2 regions of the Anabaena azotica SJ-1 genome follow, and region 1 is predicted to be linked to the other one. Evidence: riboswitches for the same ligand, from Rfam matches in the RefSeq annotation. Region 1 holds a riboswitch; the other holds the start of a gene.
The links. Region 1 has a riboswitch for cyclic di-AMP ahead of ACLLO5_RS13520 (glycosyltransferase). Riboswitches for the same ligand answer to the same signal wherever they lie in the genome.
Positions count from the first base shown of each region.

Region 2: linked by a shared signal. The riboswitch ahead of ntrB (nitrate ABC transporter permease) and the one ahead of ACLLO5_RS13520 (glycosyltransferase) in region 1 are both predicted to bind cyclic di-AMP.

Region 1 is NZ_CP178454.1:3,051,272-3,062,595, reverse strand. Features, by position in the region: one part of gene ACLLO5_RS13540 (ISKra4 family transposase) at 1-280, opposite strand, end outside; one part of gene ACLLO5_RS13540 (ISKra4 family transposase) at 280-436, opposite strand; gene ACLLO5_RS13535 (AAA family ATPase) at 455-1,117, opposite strand; gene ilvA (threonine ammonia-lyase, biosynthetic) at 1,270-2,781, shown strand; gene ACLLO5_RS13525 (ATP-binding protein) at 2,825-7,528, opposite strand; cyclic di-AMP (ydaO/yuaA leader) riboswitch at 8,119-8,297, shown strand; gene ACLLO5_RS13520 (glycosyltransferase) at 8,459-9,739, shown strand; gene ACLLO5_RS13515 (HPF/RaiA family ribosome-associated protein) at 10,258-10,887, shown strand; gene ACLLO5_RS13510 (hypothetical protein) at 10,892-11,098, shown strand; gene ACLLO5_RS13505 (DUF4142 domain-containing protein) at 11,206-11,324, opposite strand, start outside.
Region 2 is NZ_CP178454.1:4,950,118-4,961,441, reverse strand. Features, by position in the region: gene ACLLO5_RS21520 (ABC transporter ATP-binding protein) at 1-547, opposite strand, end outside; gene ACLLO5_RS21515 (ABC transporter substrate-binding protein) at 589-2,031, opposite strand; gene ntrB (nitrate ABC transporter permease) at 2,337-3,188, opposite strand; cyclic di-AMP (ydaO/yuaA leader) riboswitch at 3,287-3,483, opposite strand; gene rnc (ribonuclease III) at 3,692-4,417, opposite strand; partial or broken gene ACLLO5_RS21500 (Swt1 family HEPN domain-containing protein) at 4,526-4,759, opposite strand; gene ACLLO5_RS21495 (XisH family protein) at 5,078-5,494, shown strand; gene ACLLO5_RS21490 (XisI protein) at 5,482-5,817, shown strand; gene ACLLO5_RS21485 (Uma2 family endonuclease) at 5,866-6,519, opposite strand; gene bchD (magnesium chelatase ATPase subunit D) at 6,742-8,760, shown strand; gene ACLLO5_RS21475 (DUF262 domain-containing protein) at 8,867-10,039, shown strand; gene ACLLO5_RS21470 (MAE_28990/MAE_18760 family HEPN-like nuclease) at 10,046-11,101, shown strand; gene ACLLO5_RS21465 (RNA polymerase sigma factor SigF) at 11,233-11,324, opposite strand, start outside.

The sequences.
Region 1 (11,324 bases):
GCAAGTGGTAGTTGAAAATCTTGTGACAGCACTAATTTTTGTTGCGTTGAGTGACCAACTTTTATTCCTGTTAATGCCTCTACCTCGATTTCTGCATTTTGATATGAAACATTCGCTGATAGTCTCAAACAACATTTTTGAAGTAATGGACTTAATCTAATTCTTGGCTTTACACCCAGTTTCTGTAACTGTTTAGTTTTTAATTTCAGTTCTCCAACTAGGCTTTTAATTTTCCTAGTTTTACCTACTTTTGTACCTGTTTTTTGTTCAACAAAAAAAGGGCTATTTCTGGACTTACACTTTCTAGTATTTGGCTACGAACTTTTTTTTCTATACTTTCTAGGTCTGTTAACTGACTCTTATCTGCTTGTTCATACAGTAATGTTGCCAGTTCTCTTACACAGGCTTTGATTCTTTCTTCTATATCTTGGCTCATAGTCTTTGATACGCTTTTTTATCTCTTCTTACATTCTCCCATATTTTGTATATCTTCCAAAAGTGGATGCTCCCTTTCACTTCTCAGTTCTTTATTACCTTCTCCTGTTTCTTGACTGGGAGTTCCTAAATTCCGAAACTGATCAAACCAAAAAATTCCCGGTAATCTAGAAAAGTAATTTCTAACTGATTGATCACCACGATTAATAAAACTTTGTGTGTAATAGCGTCCTCGAAACTGGGCGCGTTCCTCTGGAGTGTTACCAGCCTTCCAATGTTCTCCATTTAAAATAACTTTAACTACACGACTATTTCCCGGTGTAATAAATGAATCGGGACGAAAATCAGGTGGTAGAGAATAATACCATCTTTTTGCAATTTCACGAGTTACTTCTAGTTCTTCTTCTTCAAAAGATACTTCTAATTCAATTCTTGGTGTTCCCCATCGCCAATAACGTCCAGGTAAAAAGCCAATCCAATCAAAATCAGAAACTTTTTGAATGCGTCCAGTTGCTAATGCTAATGGTAAAGCGATCGCTTGTAATAATGTTGTTTTGCCAGAACCATTATCACTTAGAATCAGAAAGCGATCGCTCACTTCATCAAGGATTTTGTTTTTAAAAGAAATCCTCAAATCTTGAAATTTTTTGAAGTTTTGAATATACAGTGATTCTACCTTCATTTGCTAGTCGCTTTTTTTGGTTGAATTACCCTGATCATATCTTCATAATCATGATTTTAGCTTGCGCCCATACAATAATAAATCTGACACATCCCCCCAACTACCCAACAAGCGGTAAAATTAACATCCAACCCCAAATTGCACCCCTTGATATGTATTGCGACTACCTGGTACAAATCCTCACCGCCCGCGTATATGATGTAGCCCAGGAAACACCACTGGAATATGCTCCCAACCTCTCGAACCGCATCAACAACAAACTGCTGCTGAAGCGGGAAGATATGCAGTCTGTCTTCTCCTTCAAGCTGCGGGGTGCATATAACAAAATGGTCAACTTGCCTCCAGATTTACTGAAACAAGGTGTGATTGCGGCTTCTGCGGGAAATCATGCCCAAGGTGTGGCCTTGGCTGCCCGTCGCTTGGGTACAAAAGCAATTATTGTCATGCCGGTGATTACGCCCCAGGTAAAAATCAATGCGGTCAAAGCACGGGGAGGAGAAGTTGTCCTACATGGCAATAACTATGATGATGCTTATGCCCACGCCCGGCAATTGGAAGCGGAAAAAGGGTTAACTTTTATACATCCTTTTGATGATCCTGATGTGATTGCGGGACAGGGAACTATTGGCATGGAAATACTGCGACAATATCAACAACCTATCCATGCAATTTTTGTGGCTATTGGTGGGGGGGGTTTAATTTCCGGGATTGCAGCTTATGTGAAACGGTTGCGTCCCGAAATCAAAATTATCGGTGTGGAACCTGTAGATGCTGATGCTATGTCTCAATCTCTCAAAGCCGGTCATCGGGTGCGGTTGTCTCAGGTGGGGTTATTTGCTGATGGGGTAGCGGTGCGGGAAGTGGGGGAAGAAACCTTCCGGCTGTGTCAGCAATATGTGGATGAAATTATTTTGGTGGATACGGATGCTACCTGTGCAGCGATAAAAGATGTGTTTGAGGATACACGATCTATTTTAGAACCTGCTGGAGCATTGGCGATCGCAGCTGCTAAAGCCTACGCAGAACGAGAACAAATCCAAGGACAAACCCTCATCGCCGTGGCTTGCGGTGCTAACATGAACTTTGACCGCTTGCGGTTTGTGGCAGAAAGAGCAGAATTTGGGGAACGTCGAGAAGCGATTTTTGCGGTGAATATTCCCGAAAAACCAGGAAGTCTGCGTCAGTTTTGTGAATGTATTGGTAACAGGAATTTGACTGAATTTAATTATCGCATTGCTGATAATAAAGAAGCTCATATTTTTGTCGGAATGCAAATAGAAAATCGCGCCGACGCAGCTAAAATAGTTGATAAATTTGAAGCCAGTGGTTTAAAAACAATTGATTTAACCGATGATGAATTAACAAAATTGCACCTGCGGCACATGGTCGGTGGACATTCTACCCTGGCTCAAAATGAATTATTATATCGGTTTGAATTTCTTGAACGTCCTGGTGCATTAATGAAATTTGTCGGTTCTATGTCTCCCGACTGGAATATCAGCTTATTTCACTATCGCAACAACGGCGCAGATTATGGGCGAATTGTGGTGGGAATGCAAGTACCACCCCATGAAATGAAAGAATGGCAAATATTTCTTGATTCCTTGGGTTATCACTATTGGGATGAAAGCCAAAATCCCGCCTATAAATTGTTTTTAGGTTAAGAAGTCCTGAAAACTTTTTCCTATGGATCTAATTACTTGTAGCTCACCCTAAAAGCCTAGAAATTGCCCTGATCAATTCCTCTGGTTCAATCGGTTTGGCGATATGCTGTTGAAAGCCTGCTTCTAGTGCTTGTTGCTGATTGAAATCTCCGGCATAAGCAGTCAGGGCGATCGCCGGAATTTGTCCACCCTGCTCTGGTGGCAAGGCTCTGATCTGTCGCATCAGCATATAGCCATCCATTTCTGGCATCCCAATATCACTTATTAGTACATCAGGTTGGGAACGCATTAAAGCTGTAAGTGCTTCAAGAGCGGAAGCGGCTGTAATCACCCTTGCCCCAGCTTGTTCCAATACAAACTCAATAAAGTCTCTTGTATCGGTATCATCATCTACTACTAAAACTTGGACACTATTTAAATCAAGAGATTGTGTTAATGATTGAGGATCTGGATTGACCATTGGTTGAGAAGGCATAACCGGAAGTCTAAGTGTGAATGTGGCTCCCAAACCTTCGCCCTGGCTCTGGGCTTGAATCGTTCCACCATGCAATTCAATCAAGTGACGGGCGATCGCTAATCCTAATCCCAGTCCACCAAACTTGCGGGTAGTTGTGCTATCTGCCTGACGGAAGTAATCAAACATATAGGGGAGAAAATCAGGAGAAATGCCTTTTCCGGTGTCACTGATAGTAATTTGAGCTTGATTGTCAACCTGTTCTAATAGCACCTTAACCCGACCACCTGCGGGTGTAAATTTAACGGCATTGGAAAGCAAGTTCCAAACTACTTGCTGCAAGCGGGTTGAGTCACCCAAAACCTTTTCCACTTTAGAATCAAGGTTTGCCTCTATCTGAATAGATTTAGCTTCTGCCGCCAGTCGCACGGTTTCCAGCGCCGCTTGAATCATTGATGCTAAATTAATCGGGCTGATTGTCAGATGGAGCTTGCCTTGCAAAATCCGGGAAATATCGAGCAAATCTTCAATCAATTCAGCTTGCAGCTTGGCATTACGCTCAATAGTTGCCAGAGCTAACTTTGTCTTTGACTCATCTAGTTTACTGTTTTGCAGCAGTTTTGACCAACCAAGGATGGGATTGAGTGGCGATCGCAATTCATGGGACAACACCGCTAAAAATTCATCTTTAATCCGGTTGGCCGCTTGGGCTTCTTCCCGTGATGCTTCTGCTGCTGACCGTGCTTGCTGTTCTGCTTGATATAACTGGGCATTTTCCACGGCGACAGATGCCATTTGCGCTAACTGCATCAGAATTGCTTCATCAGCTTCGGTAAAATCACCCTCATATTTGTCGGAAAGTTGAATCAACCCGATATTTTGTTCGTCCTGTCCTACCAGGGGAGCAGCCATCCAGCCGCGCATGGGAGGATGGTTTTTTGCCTCTTTGCCAAAGCCTCGCCAAAAAGGATGTGCCTCTAATTCGGTTTGGGTCATCCTAATTGGGCGATTCAGGCGACACACCAAGGCATAGATACCAGACCCATCTGGCTTTTGATCGTAATTTTGCCACTGAGCATACTTGTCAGACAAATAGATAGCGGTAATTGCCTGTGACCAATTCTGGTCAATCGTCATGCTGGTGACAGATTGGTGAACACCAATAATAGATGCTGCCTGATCCGTGATTACCTGCAAAACTTGTTCAACGGAAAGGGCAGAATTATGGATTGCTACTGCTGCGGTGGTCAATCCCTGCAATTGGTTGATGTAGTGGTGTTCACGGGCAAGTAGACGTTCGCGTTCCAGTTCCGCTTGTTTGCGATCCGTAATGTTGCGGCTAACAGTTGCTAGACCAATCGGCTGATTTTTCGCGTTTGTGATGTGAAAAACGTTGTAAATCATCCACAATGGTTCACCAGTCTTAAAATGACGGAAACGAATTTCCACTTCAGCCTTTCCCTCACGAAAAACACGGGGGAAAAATTCATTGACGATAAAATCCTGATCTTCAGGAAAGAAAAATTCCCTGACTGGAGTTTCGCTATATTGCTGTGTGTCATCTAGCCCAACTAACTGCCTGGCTGCTTTATTGACATAAAACGGTACAAAATTCATATCGCACATCCCGATAAATTCCGTGCTGTTATCGGCAAAGGAAACAAATTTTTGGACTTCCAGTTCCGCTTGTTTGCGATCGCTAATATCTGTGACGAAAACCGTCAGTCCATCGGGCGAAGGATAAACTCGGTGTTCATACCAACGATTCCAGGTGGTGTAAAGATACTCAAACTGGAGGGGCGTTTGTTCACTGAATGCCCGCTGAAATTGAATGTAAATATCAGTGCTAATGGTATCTGCAAACAAGTCCCATAAGCTGTGATTGAGAATCTGCTCACGCTCCATTTTCATGATCTGGCAAGAGCGATCATTGGCATAGGTGAAACACCAGTGGCGATCGAGGACATAAAACCCGTCATTAATACTCGATAAAATAGTTTCGATTTTTTGCTTGGCCGTTTCTGCTTCCAGTCGTAGCAACTGCTCTTTTTGCATGGCATCTCGCCGCAGTTGCGCCAGTTTTAAAGTTGCCTCGACTCGTGCTAACAATTCACGGGCAGAAAAGGGCTTGATTAGATAATCATCGGCTCCAGCTTCTAATCCTTCGACTTTTGCTTCATCTCCGGCTCTAGCAGACAGCAAAATGATAGGAATTTCGCGGGTATGCTGGTTACTCCGCAAAGCACTGAGCAGACCAAAGCCATCCAAACGGGGCATCATCACATCCGTCAGTACCAAATCCGGTAGATGATGAGCGATCGCCTCTAATGCCGCTATGCCGTCAGTAGCAGTTTCTACCACATATTGACTACTCAGCAATCGCTTCACATACTCCCGCATATCAGCGTTGTCATCAACTAGGAGAATGCGAGGAGAGGAAGGTGACAGGTGACAGGTGACAGGTGACAGTGGACAGGTGATAGGTGATGGGTAAAATTCTTCCCTGCCCCCTGCGCCCTGCTCCCCTGCCTCTTCCGGTAGCCAGCGCAAAACTTCTTCCACGTAAGGGGCTGCACCTAATGCGGTGGAAGCTAAGGTTCGTGTTGCCTGAATGCGATTGTGGGGTAAATGGGCTTTGCCGGTGGGAATGGTGATAGTAAAGGTTGTACCTTTGCCTTCCACACTTTCAACCTGCACCTGACCACCATGCAGCCGCACTAACTCCTGCACTAATGCTAGTCCAATGCCTGAGCCTTCTTGAGTTCTGCCCCGCGCTCCTTCGACTCGGTGAAACCGCTCAAACAATAGGGGCAATTCTGCTTGAGGAATGCCAATTCCTGTATCACTGACTTTCAATTCCACCTGGTTTTTTACTTGTCGCAAGGTGAGAGCGATCGCTCCATCAAAAGTAAACTTAAAGGCATTGGAGAGCAGGTTGAAAATAATCTTTTCCCACATTTCCCGATCTATGTAGACGGGTTCTGATAGTCGCTCACAGGTGACAATCAACTGTAAGCCTGCCTGTTCGATTGCCGAACGAAAGACACTGGCTAATTCGGCGGTAAAAGTGGCTAAGTCAGTGGGTTCATATACAGCTTGTACCCTTCCCGCTTCTATGCGCGAAAAATCTAGTAGTGTATTTACCAGTTTTAATAAACGTAATCCATTGCGATGTATCAAAACGACCTGCTGCCGCTGCCCTTCTGACAGGTCATCTGCTGCTAATAGCTCCTCTAACGGACTCAACATGAGAGTTAAGGGAGTCCGAAATTCGTGGGAGACATTGCTAAAGAAAGTGGTTTTGGCGTAATCGAGTTCAGCTAAAGCTTCTGCACGGTTGCGTTCTTCCTCATACGCCTGAGCATTGGCAATACTGGCAGCAATTTGCGCTGACACCAAATTCAGGAATCCTTGGTAGTTATCGTCAAACAGCCGGAATGGGTTTAAACCCGCCACCAATACACCCGCTTTACCCGTCGGTCCCGATGGTGGGATTGGCAATACCACAGCTTGATGGGGTGAGCGATTCCATGCTCCGGTTGGCAGGTCACGAAATAGTGATTCTAAATCAGAAATCAAATACGGTTTATGGCTTGTCAAAACTTCTGCAAAGTGCCAGAGCGAATCATCATCAAGCGCAACAATTTCAGGAACAGCTAAATGCCCTCGCTCAATTCCGCAAGTTCCAGCTAAAACCACGCATTGTCGAGCAGGATCAAGCAAATAAATCATCGCAAACGGCAGGTCGTAGGGATTGGTTGCCAAACAGTTGGCGCTGAAAGTGCAGGCTTCATCAAATGTACGAGCTTCTACCGTTTTGGCTGCCAATTCCTTTAATAATGCTAACTGGCGTTCTCCAATGATCCGGGGTGTATCGTCCGTATTGGCACAAATAATCCCCCCGGTGCTGCCGTCATCATTGGGAACAGGGCTATAGGAAAAAGTGTAGTAGGTTTCCTCTGGGTAGCCATTGCGCTCCATAATTAGCAGCAAGGCTTCATCGTAAGTACCTTGATTTTGGAATAGTGCTGTTTCTGCACGAGGACTTATTTGATCCCAAATTTCTTGCCAGACGACAGCAGCTTTTTGACCAAGTGCCTCTGGATGTTTGCCTCCGAGAATGGCTCTGTAAGCATCGTTGTACAGGTTGATCAGGTCGTTACCCCACCAAACAAACATGGCTTGGCGAGAGGTTAACATAATTCGCACGGCTGTTTTCAAGCTTTGTGACCAAGTTTCGACCGCACCGAGCGATGTTTGCGACCAATCGTGCGATCGCATGAGTGCCGCCATTTCACCATTGCCGATAAAGAGATTTTCAGAGATATTAAAGTTTATCTCATGGGTCACAGTTACAGCCCTCGAATCACGGTGCTGGTTAAGCTTCCCCGGTCTGTTGCTTGCCCCCGAAGGCTAGACGCGGGGATTTCCGAAGAGTCCATAAAAAGACTTTCTTAGGCTGACTTAAACAACCTCTACTGATTCGGGCTAAATCAAACTTAGCCATCATCGCTACTTTACGGATAATATTTGCAGCCCCATTACAGTCCGCATTTATCTTGATTCCGGTTAAAGTTTTAAACAAACCACGATTTATTCTAACACCACTACTTTTCTACCCTGGTTTAAAAACACGGGGCGTGACCTTGCTCCCGTATTATTTACGTATCCATTGATACGGAACTAGTATATGGAACTTAGCTGGTCTCTTATTTGAGCGCAGCGATCGCCGCATTCATCATTTATTTTCCCTTTTGCCTACTCTTGAGCCACCACAACATCTGTTGCTTTAAAGAGAAACGCTATAACCCAGCCCAGCCATAAATTTTGTTCTTTACACCCCTTGACTCCTGGAAAATTACCTGTTATATTTTCTAGGACAATTAATCAGTCTGCCTAATCCCAATCCCTAAGCTATGTATTAGGACAACTGGGAACGGAGGAACCAAATTTGGGGCTAATCTTTCTAGATTTCGGAATTTGAAATCCACAATCTATAGAAGAAGAACATCTCTCAGTTCTAGCCCGTCAGCTAACTTCGTCGGCATTGGGAGGAGACTGAACGAGCAACATTATTACAAGTAATGTCCTGTTCTCGTCAGTATCCTTGGCTGGTAACTTTGCGCTTCGTTTTACCTGCCCTCGACCTTTGAGGAGAGGATAATCATACCTTCAATTCTAGCGTCTGTGGCAGGATTAGTTGCCTTGAGGTGAAACTCAACTATGTTCCAGACTATACAAAATCGGATTGCGCTTATTTCCGTTGATGGTGATCCATCTGCAAAAACTGGTCAAGAAGAAGCTGGGGGTCAGAATGTTTATGTGCATCAAGTAGGTATGGCTTTAGCGGAACAAGGCTGGCAAGTGGATATGTTCACTCGTCGCAGTAGTCCGAGACAAGCAACAATCGTACCCCATCATCCCAACTGTCGCACCATTCGGTTAAATGCTGGGCCAGCAGAGTTTATTGGACGAGATCATTTGTTTGACTATCTACCGGAATTTGTGGCTGAATTTCAGAAATTCCAACAGCAGCAAGGATTATATTATCCCATAGTGCATACCAACTACTGGTTATCTGCTTGGGTGGGTATGGAACTGAAAAAACGTCAACCACTGATTCAAGTGCATACTTACCACTCTCTAGGGGCAGTTAAATACAGAAGTGTGGGTCATATTCCCGTGATTGCTATCCAAAGGTTAGCAGTGGAAAAAGCCTGTTTGGAAACAGCAGACCGTGTGGTTGCTACCAGTCCCCAGGAACAAAAGCATCTGCGAATACTAGTTTCTCACAGGGGACGAACAGAAATGATTCCCTGTGGTACTGATCTTCAGAAATTTGGTGGACTTCCCAGGTTAGAAGCCAGGGAAAAGCTAGGAATTGCCCCTGATGCCAAAATGGTTTTTTATGTTGGGCGTTTTGATAGGCGCAAAGGAATTGAAACTCTGGTCAAAGCCATTTCCCAGTCTAAGTTTAGAGGTGAGGGAAAGCTGAAACTAGTAATTGGTGGTGGTAGTCGTCCTGGTTACATTGATGGCATGGAGTGCGATCGCATTACCAACATTGTTGCAGAACTAGGACTCGAAGATATAACCATCTTTCCTGGTAGCCTAGATCATAGCATCCTCCCTTACTATTACGCTGCCGCTGATGTCTGCGTTGTTCCTAGTCACTACGAACCTTTTGGGTTAGTGGCTATTGAAGCAATGGCTAGTCAGACTCCCGTTGTTGCTAGTGATGTCGGTGGATTGCAATTTACAGTTGTACCAGAAGTTACAGGTTTACTCGCTCCCCCCAAAAACGACTTAGCTTTTGCAGATGCTATTGACCGCATACTTGCTAATCCATCTTGGCGTGACGAATTAGGTGTAGCTGGACGCGAACGGGTAGAAATTGCTTTTAGCTGGAATAGTGTGGCTTCTCGACTATCTCAACTTTATCTGCGGCTGATGATGCAAGCAGCAGAACAATATCAAAACCAACCTCAGATTTTTGCAGCTTAACAAGGGGTGAACTAGAGTCAAAGTCCCCCTTTTTAAGGGGGATTTAGGAGGATCTGAAAATTCCTTCTTATGGTACAGGACTTACGCAAATGGCATATTAGTAGGGTGCGTCAGACTTCATAAATCCTGCAAATAAACAGATATTTGATACCTGACGCACCATAAAATAGATGTTTGGTGTGACACTTGCGTAAGTCCTATGGTATATACATAGATTAAAAAATATCTTCACCTTAGTTAGATATAAAGATTTTTTTATTTAGCTAAAATTAGCTAATGATAATAACAGCGAAAACTTACAGCAGGTTTCACCTAATTATACCAAAGTAGAGACGTTACATACAACTTCTCTACACTTCTCTACAAGGATTTTAAAGATTGTTTTGTGGTTCATTTGCCTGAAAATCGCTGTAATTACACTTAAACCCATCCTGTAGTTAAGTAAAACAAAAAATGAAGATAAAAAGAAGCACACTATTCAAATAATATAGCCCATCTATGATTTGGATTAAAAAAGCATGAAAATTCCTCCAGAAATAACCTATCGTAATCTAGATAAATCAGAAGCAATTGATAATTTAGTTCATGAAAAAATTGCCAAATTAGAGCATATTTGTAATTACATCAATAGCTGTCACATTGCCATTGAAAAAATACATGACCGACCGCGGACGGGTTCTCCATATCGAGTCAGAATTGATCTCACAATTCCCCCTGGTCATGAACTAGCAGCAGAAAAAAATCCCGGTGAAGGTATCCAATATCAACCGCTAGAAGCAGTAATTAGAGAAACCTTTGATGCCATGCGTCAGCAGTTAACTAAAATTACTCAACGGCAACGTCCAAGTGAACAAGCTAACAGACATACTGAAGCGCAAGAAAATACAGCTTTTGTGACTAAGTTATTTCGAGAAAATGGCTATGGTTTTCTGAAAACTTTAGATGGTCAAGAAATATATTTTCACCACAATAGCGTTTTACATAATGACTTTGACCGTTTAGAAATTGGCACCGGTGTAAATTTTTCTTGGGAACAAGGTGAAGAAGGACCCCAAGCCAGCACCGTAAAAATAGTTGATAAACCTGGTGTGCGTGTTGGTAAATCCTCAGAAACGCTTGTAGAACCGCCATTAGACTGGCAGGAATAGGTGTATGAACACACAAACTGATGAATTGAAAAAAACTGCATCTCAATTACTGGCAGCTATGCTATCTAATCCCCACATTTACCCCCAACTTAGTGATGCAGGAGGTTATGGAAATATGGAACAGCAATTAATTATTGCCTCTGTAGAAATGGCAGAAAGCTTAATTCAGTATGTCGAAAAATCTCATCCACAAAATGAACGGGGTAACTAGTGCCAACTAAAAATCAATAAAAATAAAAGTTTGTAGTTAGTGATTCAGTGCCAACTACAAACTATGAAGAATTAACAATTTTTCACTAATCATCCCTTCTGCCTTCATTATTTTCTACCACGTCCTGTGAGATTATCTTGAATAGAACGAGCTAGACGTAAATGTTCTTCCAAAAGAGGCAAATTTTTTGTTGCCCAATTTTTCAAATCTTCATCATCACCTTGTT
Region 2 (11,324 bases), 1.9 Mb from region 1:
CAAATGGTTCATCCATTAATAACATTTTAGGACGAATTGCTAAAGCTCTAGCAATACCTACTCTTTGTTTCATACCTCCAGAAATTTCATCGGGATACTTATCGGCAGCCGCTGTTAAGTTTACCATTGCCAAATGTTCGTTTACAATGCTAATTTTTTCAGATCGATTTGCATTTTTTAGCACTTCATCTACAGCTAAACGGATATTTTCTCTTACAGTTAACCAAGGTAACAAAGAATAATTTTGAAATACCATCATTCTATCTGCACCTGGTTTGCGGATTTCTTTACCATCTAAACGGACTGAGCCAGATGTGGCTTTTTCAAAACCACCGATAATTTTTAACAGTGTTGATTTACCACAACCAGAGTGACCAATTACAGAAATATACTCATCTTCACCAATTGTCAGATTAACGCCATCTAAGATCACAGAGTTGCCTTTATCTAGTGTGGGATAAGACTTGACTAAATTTTCAATTTCTAGAAATCCATGAAGGGGCATAACTTGTTGATAAGTATTTTGTGATAAGGCTGTATATTCCATGATCAAATCCTCCTGAATTTGTCGCCGTATTGTTTGAATATTTAAGACATGAAGAAGCGAGTAGGAGCGTTAGCCCTGATCGCAAAACTATTTAGATAACCGACAGGATCGCTAGGATCAAAGCCTTTTTTATCTATGAATACTTCTGGTGGTTCAATTTTATAATCTTCCTTGGGGCATTGAATTCCCATTTCCGCAGCTATATCTCGATATAAATCTGTTCTCCAACCTTGTTCGGCTACTTTATTAGCGTTTTTGGGAATTTCTTTGATTTGTCCCCAACGGGCAGCTTGAGTCATTAACCAAAGACTTCGAGAACGCCATAAAAATGTTGAATGTTCTCCTATTTCGTGGGGAATATTGTCAGGAATATCATAAAAAATGGTTGTGTCGTCAGCGTTAATAGTACGGTCTTGACCATCAAAACCACCATAGTTATAATTGCCAATAATTCCCGGTGCCGTAAACTTAGTAATAGGAACACCTGGTTTTTTGGGTTTTGCACCAGTGAAAGAACGTTCTGTCAGTAATTCGGCTACTTCTTGGCGATTTTCGGGTTTACTGCAATATTGACAAGCTTCTATCATTGCTTTCACCAAAGAACGGTAAGTTTTGGGATAATTGACGATAAAAGATTCCATTACTCCTAGTAGTCTGTCTGGGTGTCCTTGCCAAACTTCTTTACCTTGAGCGAATGTAAAACCGATACCTTCGTTACCTTGAATTGCTCTGGTGTTCCAAGGTTCGGCTACCATGTAAGCTTGCATAGCGCCAATTCTCATGTTTGTCACCATTTGCGGTGGGGAAACGATGATGACCCGAAATTCCTTCAGGGGATCTACACCAGCAGCCGCAGATATATAGCGAACAAAGTATTCGTAAATAGCCGAACTCAAAACTACTGCCCAAATTTTCTTTTCTGGGGGTTGTTTGTCAAAATAGCCACGGAAGTCTCTGCCAAAGGCTTCTAAAGCACCGTCACCATATTTTTGTTGATATTCGTACCAAGGACGGATGCCAAAGTCCCACATCTCTTTGTTCATGGTCATGGCGTTACCGTGACGGTGTATGGTCATGGCTGCACATAGGGGGGCATGACGTGCGCCTTCTGCACCTATGCGGGCGTTGGTGACAGCACCGGAGACGACGGGTGCAGCATCAAGACGACCAAAAATCAGACCGTCGCGGGAGTTTCCCCAACTAGCTTCGCGGTTGAGTTTAACGTTTAAGCCATATTTGCGGAAAAATCCTTTTTTCCAGGCGATCGCAAATGGCGCACAATCATTAACAGGTACATAACCAACTGTAATATCGGGTTTTTCTAAATCTTGGGGTCTAACTACCTGTTCTACAGCTAAGGCTGCTTCTGTCAGTCCTTTAGCAGACCTATCTCCAGAAATAGCACAAGATGACAACGCTAAACCCGCAGTCGTTGCACCTATTCCCTTAATAAAATCTCTTCTCGTCCAATGATTTTCACTCATAATTGTATACAATTTCGGATTTTAGATTTTTCGTGCTGCTGATTAATGGGATAATTTTTATCTTCAGCAAAGGTGCAAACAGAAATAGTTTTCTAGCTTGAATTTAACGATTTCATCCTGCAATTATGCAACGCCCGATTTGGGATTTTAGATATTGCCAAAATTGTTGGATAAGCTTTGTAGCCTTCCATCTATCACAATCATTAATAAGTTGACACTCAAATGCAAACTTGCATTGCATCTTGCAGTTTTATTTTTCAATGTGGGACAGACATCTTGCCTGCCATAGCTGTAAATAATTTTTTCTACTTCAAACTTCCTGGACGATGAGTAACTAACTCTTGAAGCTTACCCACAGCATAATCTAAAATTAAGCCAGTTAAGCCAATTACAAACACAGCCAAAAATACAGAACTGAGATTTAAACGACTCCATTCATCCCAAACAAAAAACCCAATTCCAACACCACCCGTCAACATTTCTACAGCCACAATTACCAACCAAGCAATGCCTAAACTAATTCGCAACCCTGTAAAAATATAGGGCAAACTGGCAGGCCAAATAATTTTGATCATCTGCCGCCAACGTGGCATTTCCAACACTCGTGCCACATCTAAATAATCTTTGGAAACACTAGCAACTCCCAAGGCTGTATTAATAATAGTTGGCCAAAGGGAAGTAATAAAAATAACGAAAATAGCTGAAGGATCAGCCAAATTGAAGATAGCTAAAGAAATCGGCAACCAAGCTAAGGGTGAGACTGGTTTAAATATCTGAATAATGGGATTAAAAGCCAACATTGCTGGTCTAGACATCCCAATTAAAAAGCCCAAGGGAATTGCTACTAATGCACCCAAGCTAAAACCTAATATTACCCGGCGTAAACTGGCTAATAATAACCAACCAATTCCTAAATTACCAGGACCTCGTTCATAAAAGGGATTTAAGATGTAGTCAAGATTGGCTATTAAAGCTTCTGGTGGTGTAGGCATTAATTCATGATTAGCAAGTGCTACTATCCACCACAGTAAAATTATTCCCGAAAACCCCACAACAGGCAATAAAAACTCATTCCGAAAAATGACAGGTTTTGCTTTTTTCCAAGCAAATTGTCCAGCAACTGCAAAGATTGCAGCTAAATTTAGTTGCAAAATCATATTGTAACCTCAACAGAGTTCAGCACAGATACACTGAAACTGAGCAGTACCAGCCTTGGACACTGATGAGATCAAAACATTATCAAAATGCTGTCTCTTCAGTCTCCTCTCAATGCCTACGAAGTTAGCTGACGGACTAGGGTTGAGAGATACCCCTTTTTGCTCGATTTTGGCTTATTTTCTAACATTTAGTTAAAAATTTATTAACCTATCAAAACAAAAATACGCCCCAAAACTTGGTTCCTCCGTTCCCACGCTGTTGACTCTGATGCGTTGGATTAGGCTGACTTACTCACAATTAATAGTAATAGCGAAAATATAACATTGATTAACAGTAATAACATCAGTATAGAAAATATAAATTAGTTACTTACCTACTTACATCAAGCGGTTCAATTCATTTTTCGCTGTACAATAAACATATTTCGTGAGGGTAAATACAAAGACATTAAGAATAATCTTACGTCTTTGTTTGAAATTAACAGTTATTAAGCCAATAAGCCTCATTTTTTCAATCTAGCTAACGCATCTTCAGCCGCAGCCTTTTCTGCTTCTTTTTTATTGCGTCCTTTACCTTCACCGTATTCTTCACCTTCTACTAATACTTTAGCTCTAAACTCTGGTGCGTGGGATGGTCCCCCTATTTGTTCTGTTACATATTTGGGAGGATTTGTGATACCTTGAGCTTGTACCCATTCTTGAAATCGGTTTTTGGAATCAACATTTGAACGAGGTTCTACAATGTGTTCTGAGACAGATTCAAATAATGGTTCAATAATAGCTCGGAGTGGTTCAACATCGCAATTATTATCTAAATAATATGCACCAACGACAGCTTCAAATGTGCTACTGAGTAGGTTAGGGTTTTGAAAACCTCCATCTCTAATTGTGCCTTTTCCTAATCTCATTCTGAAGTCTAAACCTACTTCTAGGGCAAATTTTGCTAGTTGTTTTTCTTCTACTAATCCAGAACGACGACGAGTTAATTCATCTTCTCCTTTTTCGGGATGACAACGATACAGATATTGTCCACTGATGAAGTTGAGAATAGCATCACCGAGAAATTCTAAACGTTCGTTGTGTTCTCCTTCTCCTGGGTTTTCGTTGACATAAGAACGGTGGGTTAATGCTTGACGGAGAAGTTTTTCATTTGAGAATATCAGAAGTTTATGTACCTCAGATAATTTTTCTTTGATACGAGCTTCTTCCGCTTTTTCTGGAGAAAGCATGTTCAAAACTTCTTGTTTTTGCTTTTCAATAATATCTAGTTCAGAGGCGGAAATTACTTTCATAATTCTTGTCATACTATCAAGAGCGCGATAAGTATCATCTGTGGAAAACCTTGATTGATGCGCCCATTTATTTCTCACGTCAATTAACTCACTGACCAAAGCACGTTCAGCGTTACTTAGTTTTTTCTTGAAAACATTATCCCACTGCTTAATAATTAATTTTAGCAGAACTGAAACATCTTCTTGTAAAGTTTCTTCTAGATTTCTTCTGAGTGTTAGATCGTCAAATATACAAGATTTAGCTACTGATAACCAACGTTCACCATGTATTGTTCGCATTTCTTTTTCTACATAGGAATATAATCCTTGCGATAGAGTAGCTAAAGCTCTATTAATTCGTTCGTGATTACTAATAGCCATTGGACTGTGTGATGAAATTATACAATATATAATTTTACTGTTTTTAACAAGATGCTGTCTATACAAGAGATGTAAAATTTAGTACGCAAGGGCGGTCAGGATGCACACCCCACAACATTTATGATATTACAATGTGTAATTCGTTTATTTACAAAAGGCATTAGGAGGAATAATACTCAAGTTAGACATGGCGAAATACTGTTATTATAATAGATAAAAAGACTAAATTATCAATTCATGTCAGCTAAAGATATTTTCCATGATGCTGTAAAAAAAGGATTAGAAAAAGAGAGTTGGGTGATAACAGATGACCCTTTGAGAATTCGCTCAGGTAGGATTGATATGCAAATTGACTTAGGTGCAGAAAGAATGATAGCTGCTGAAAAAGGAGAAGAAAAGATCGCAGTTGAGATTAAAAGCTTTATTAGTTCCTCTAATATTTCTGAATTTCATACAGCATTAGGTCAGTTTCTTAACTATCGTTTTGCTTTGAAAAAACAACAACCTGAAAGATTTTTATATTTAGCAGTTCCCAAAACACCTTATGAGACATTTTTTCAATTGCCATTTGTAGTAGATGTGATTGAACATTTCCAACTGAGTCTAATAGTTTATGACCCAAATGATGAGGTAATTGTATTGTGGAAAAAATAGAAAAATATCGTCAATATATACAACAATTATTAATTGAATATGCTAAGGGAAGTCCATCAGATGAGGAAGTAGAAACACAACTGATTTTTGATAAAGAACGAGATCATTATCAGGTTGTTTATACAGGTTGGAAAAATCGCCGACCGATGTATGGTTGTGTTTTACATCTGGATGTTAAAAATGGTAAAATTTGGATTCAATATAATGGAACTGAGATAGATATAGCAGATGAATTAGTTAAATTAGGAGTACCAAAATCAGATATTGTGTTGGCTTTTCATGAACCTTTAATGAGACCATATACAGGTTTTGCGGTTGGTTAGTTGTAGATCCCCAAATTCAAGAAATCGGGGATCTAATTTTTCTGATTTTTAAAGTGTATTGATATCAATTCCTTTAGCTTGCAATTTTGCTAATAAGTCTTGATAATTTTGACGTTCTTGTTCCAATTGTTGATTTAATTCCAGAGATGTAAGAAACTTTCTTCCATCAGGATAATAAATTTCTAAATTGTCTGATGTTAACTCAAAACGTATTCCTAAACGTGGACTTATCCAACCATTAATTTCTTCAATTTCTTCTAACCATTCTTTTTGGCGAATAAGTCCGGTTAATTCTAGTGTTGTTGGTTCATAGATATAATATTCTTCTACTCCATAACGATGATAAAAAAGTAGCTTTCTCGCCATTTCTTGGCTACGATTTCCTGGCGATAGAATTTCAAATACCACCTGGGGAGCAATATTATTTTCTTCCCATTGTTTATAAGAACCACGTCTACCTTTTGGTCTACCAAAAATAACCATGACATCAGGTGCTTGACGGGTTTTTACACTTCCTTCTACTGGATACCAAAGCAAGTCACCTGCTATGAATACATCATTTTCTGAAGCAAATAAGATTTCTAAATTTTCTTTAATTTTAACTATCCATTCATAGTGTTCTGTATTTTCTGCCATTGGTTTTCCATCACTATCAGGGTAGATGATTTCTGGTTTAGTGTCTGGTGTGAATTGCTGTACCATATGTTTATCTCCGAAGGTCAATAATTTTTTCTTTGCTATAAGTTGAATGTGATTATCTTCATCAAAAAAGCCTATTTTCGTAAGTTGATGATATTTTTCTAGGGTGAAGCGTTTAACTTGAATCGTGGTTATACATCTTTCTTCTTTAGGAATTGTTTTTATATATATTCTAAATGTGCCAGAAATTGCTAGACTAAAACTATAATAACTATTAAGGAAACAATGCCTGCGCCTACTATTACCCCGACAATGACTGCTTTTCCACTGACAGCTGTAGTCGGTCAAGAAGCAATTAAGATAGCTTTGCTGTTAGCAGCAGTGGACCCTGGTTTGGGGGGTGTGGTGATTGCAGGCCGTCGCGGTACGGCTAAATCTGTGATGGCGCGTGCAATTCACGCTTTATTACCACCTATTGAAGTTGTTAAAGATTCTGTTAGCAACTGTGACCCGAACCACCCGGAAGAATGGGATGATAAACTGTTAGCTGAACAAAGACAGGAAATAGAAACGGAAATTATTCCTGTTCCTTTTGTACAAATACCCCTTGGTGTTACCGAAGACCGACTTTTAGGTTCTGTGGATGTGGAACAGTCGGTTAAACAAGGTGATACGGTTTTTCAACCAGGTTTACTGGCCACGGGTAACAGGGGTGTGTTGTATGTGGATGAAATCAATTTATTAGATGAACAAATTAGTAATCAACTTTTATCGGTATTATCGGACGGACGCAACCAAATTGAACGGGAAGGGATAAGTTTTCAACATCCTTGCAAACCGTTGTTTATTGCGACTTATAACCCAGAGGAAGGGACGCTTAGAGAACATTTACTTGATAGAATTGCGATCGCACTATCAGCAGACGGAGTTCTGGGTTTAGATCAAAGAGTACAAGCAGTTGAGCAAGCGATCGCCTATTCTAAATCTCCCACAGAATTCCTGCAACAATACAGCGAAGACATAGACTCACTCAAAACCCAAATACTCCTCGCACGGGAATGGTTAAAAGAAGTCACCATTACCCAAGAACAAATTATCTATCTGGTTAATGAAGCCATTCGCGGTGGTGTAGAAGGACATCGTGCAGAATTGTTTGCAGTGCGCGTAGCAAAAGCCGCAGCAGCATTAGAAGGACGCAACACCGTCAACGCCGAAGATTTACGTCGGGCTGTAGAATTAGTTATAGTTCCCAGAACAACTATTATTCAAACCCCACCACCAGACCAACCACCACCACCTCCCCCACCACCCCAAAGTCAAGACGACTCAGAAGAACAGCAAGAAGAAGAACAAGAAGAACAGGAAGAACAGCAGGAAGAACAGGAACAGCAAGAACCACCTGAGATTCCCGAAGAGTTTATCTTTGACCCAGAAGGGGTAATCCTTGACCCAAGTGTGCTTTATTTTACCCAAATGGCACAACGGCAAGGTAAATCTGGAAGTCGCAGCATCATCTTCTCAGATGACCGGGGACGCTATATCAAGCCAATGATACCCAAAGGCAAAGTTAAACGCATTGCCGTAGATGCCACATTGCGAGCCGCAGCACCGTATCAAAAAGCACGACGCGCTAGACAACCAGATAAAAAAGTCATTGTCGAACAAGGAGATATGCGTTCTAAGCGATTGGTGAGAAAAGCCGGCGCTTTAGTAGTATTTGTAGTGGATGCTTCTGGTTCAATGGCTTTAAACCGAATGCAATCTGCAAAAGGTGCAGTCATGCAGCTTTTAACCGAAGCCTATCAAAACCGTGACCAAGTATCTTTAATACCCTTCCGGGGAGAACAAGCAGAAGTTTTATTACCCCCTACCCGTTCCATTGCTTTAGCCAAAAATCGGTTAGAAAGATTACCCTGTGGTGGCGGTTCACCTTTGGCACATGGTTTAACTCAAGCCGTGCGGGTGGGAATCAATGCCCAAATGGGAGGCGATATTGGTCAAGTTGTCATCGTAGCAATTACTGATGGTCGTGGTAACATTCCTTTATCTCGTTCTTTAGGTGAACCCCAAGAACCAGGAGAAAAGCCAGATATCAAAGCCGAATTACTAGATATTGCTGGCAGAATTCGCGCTGCTGGTATGCAATTATTGGTAATTGATACAGAGAGTAAGTTTGTCTCTACTGGCTTTGCGAAGGAATTAGCCAAAACAGCCGGAGGTAAATACTATCATCTACCCAAAGCAACGGATAAAGCTATTGCGGCGATGACTAGGGGAGCGATCGCTGATATAAAATCTAGATAGTTGTTAGACCTATCTGTAAATTATGTTTTAACCCTTAACAAATCAGGTTAAGCTAATTTGTAGATAGGTTTATTTATTTTTATCAATATTATGGAGAATGTAGTCAATGCAACTTCTAACTCCAACTGAAGAAATGATGTGGGAACAAACACCCTCTTTAAACCACGTCACTATGTCTGATCAAGAAATAAATGATAAATATGAGAAGGGTGAGCAACGAATATTAACTGAATTAAACCGGGAAAAACTTCCGACTTTCGTTGAATCATTAAAGAAAACCGGATACATGGATGTTAGACCTTTTTATCAAAGAAGAGATAGGTGGGATAAAAAAAAGCAATCTCAACTGATAGAGTCTTTTTTGATTAATATTCCTGTTCCACCAATTATTCTTTACGAGAAAGAATATAATGTTTATGAAGTCATGGATGGTCAACAGAGAATTACTGCCCTGAGAGATTTCTATGAAAATGATCTTAAATTGACAGGATTAGAACTTTGGCCAGAACTAAATGGACGTACCTACAAGGAACTACCAGCCAAAATTAAAGCAGGAATTGATCGTCGCTCTATATCGACGATAGTTTTAATTACAGAGTCAACATCTAGTCCAGAAGAAGCATTATTTTTAAGAAAGCTTGTATTTGAGCGTGTTAACACTGGTGGTGTAAAACTCAGTCGTCAGGAAATACGTAATTCTTCATTTTATGGCAAATTAAATCAATTATTACTTGATTTATCAGCTAATCCAATATTTGCAGAAGCTTGGAATATTCCTATTAATGATGATGAAAAACTTCTGAAAAATAACCTCTATAAAAAGATGGAAGATGCAGAATTAGTTTTGCGATTTTTTGCATTGCGTAATACCGATAAATTTAGTAGGGGTATGGAAGGATTTCTCGACTTATATATGATGAAAAGTCTGTCGTTTTCTGATGAAGACATTGAATTTCTGAAAAACATTTTCATCCAAACTATAAATCTAGCTCACCAAATATATAGAGAAAACTTATTTAAGCCCTTTGATCCTCAGTCTGATACTTGGAAGGATAGATCATACAAAGCTTATTATGATGCCGTGATGGTCAGTTTTAGTAGACATTTGGCAGATGCAGATAGTTTAGTTGCTCGAAAGCCAAGACTCCTCGAAGAAACAAAGAGACTTTTTAGAGAAGATGAAGCCAAGCTTTTTACAGGTGGTGGAAAAACGCAAGATGATCTAAAAGAGAGAATCAAACTGTTCGATGATATGCTCTCTCAAGTCATAGCAGAGTAAAAAGCAATGTTTCAGAATCTGCTCATGGCTGTAAAAGCTAATATTTCTACAATTCGTTCCATTATTAAAACTAATGAGAAAATTCGAGAGATTGCTTTTGGAGATGTTTCTTTATATTCTGAAGAAACAAAAACAATCCTCGATGATATGTTTCAATATATTCCTGAAGTAACTGATTGGCGTGTTTATGATCATTGTGCTGTCGTCACTCGTTTATATGCTATTTATGAAACCTTTGTAGAAGACTTAATTCGAGATTGGTTAATTCTTTTACCAGGTTTATCTCTAAAGTATTCAGACTTAAACGAAAGTATTCGTAAAACTCACCAAAGTGGAGTAGGAAGACTGCTGCAAGAAATATTGAAGGAAGATAATAATAGATATAAAAATCTATCTGTACAACAAGTTATGCTGGGTTTATTGAATGGAGAATCTGGAGAAGATAAATATCAACTATTACCAGAGGCTTTTCTATTCCATGAACAGAATTTACGTAAAAATAGCTTAGAAAGATTATTAGCCAATGCTGGTATTTCTGAAAGTTGGAGTTGGATATTAACACATAGAGATATAAAATATTTTGTTGAAGAGATTAGAGCAAATGAAAATACTCCTGAACAAGAACTCAATACATTAATTAGTTATCGAAATGATGCAGCACATGGAACAAATATAGATGATTTTTTAGCAGCTAACGCACTCTTAGAATTATGTGATTTTGTTGAAAATTTATGTCAAGCACTCTGTGAGTTAGTGACGTGGCGAGTTCTTGAGAAGAAGGAATCAGAATCAATCGGTCAAGCACAAGTAATTGGTAAAATTACAGAGTGGTTGAAAAAACCTAAAGCTGCAATTTTAACAGCAGACAGAGAATATCCATTATCAGTTGGAAATAGTGTATTTTTAGTAGGTAAATCCTACTGTCAAGAAGCTACTATAAAGAGTATTCAGCATAATGGTGAGTCAATTTCTGAGATTAAAACAACCCCAGGAATGGAGATTGGGTTAAAATTTGATGTTGATGCCAGAAAAGATTTGCGTTTGTATAAATTAACGACTTAAAGCTGATATAAAATCTAGATAGTCTCATGTCAGCATCAGGATGTTGAGGATTTAAGGATTTACAGGATATAAAGACAAAAAAATCCTGTTCATCCTCTAATCTTGTCAATCCTGATTCAGACGAAGAATAACTAAGCACTTAAGACTTTTGACTCCACTGGTGGTTGCAAATAGCAAATCAAATCTTTCACACCTTTGTGTAGATAGCGCGTAACGGTCATCG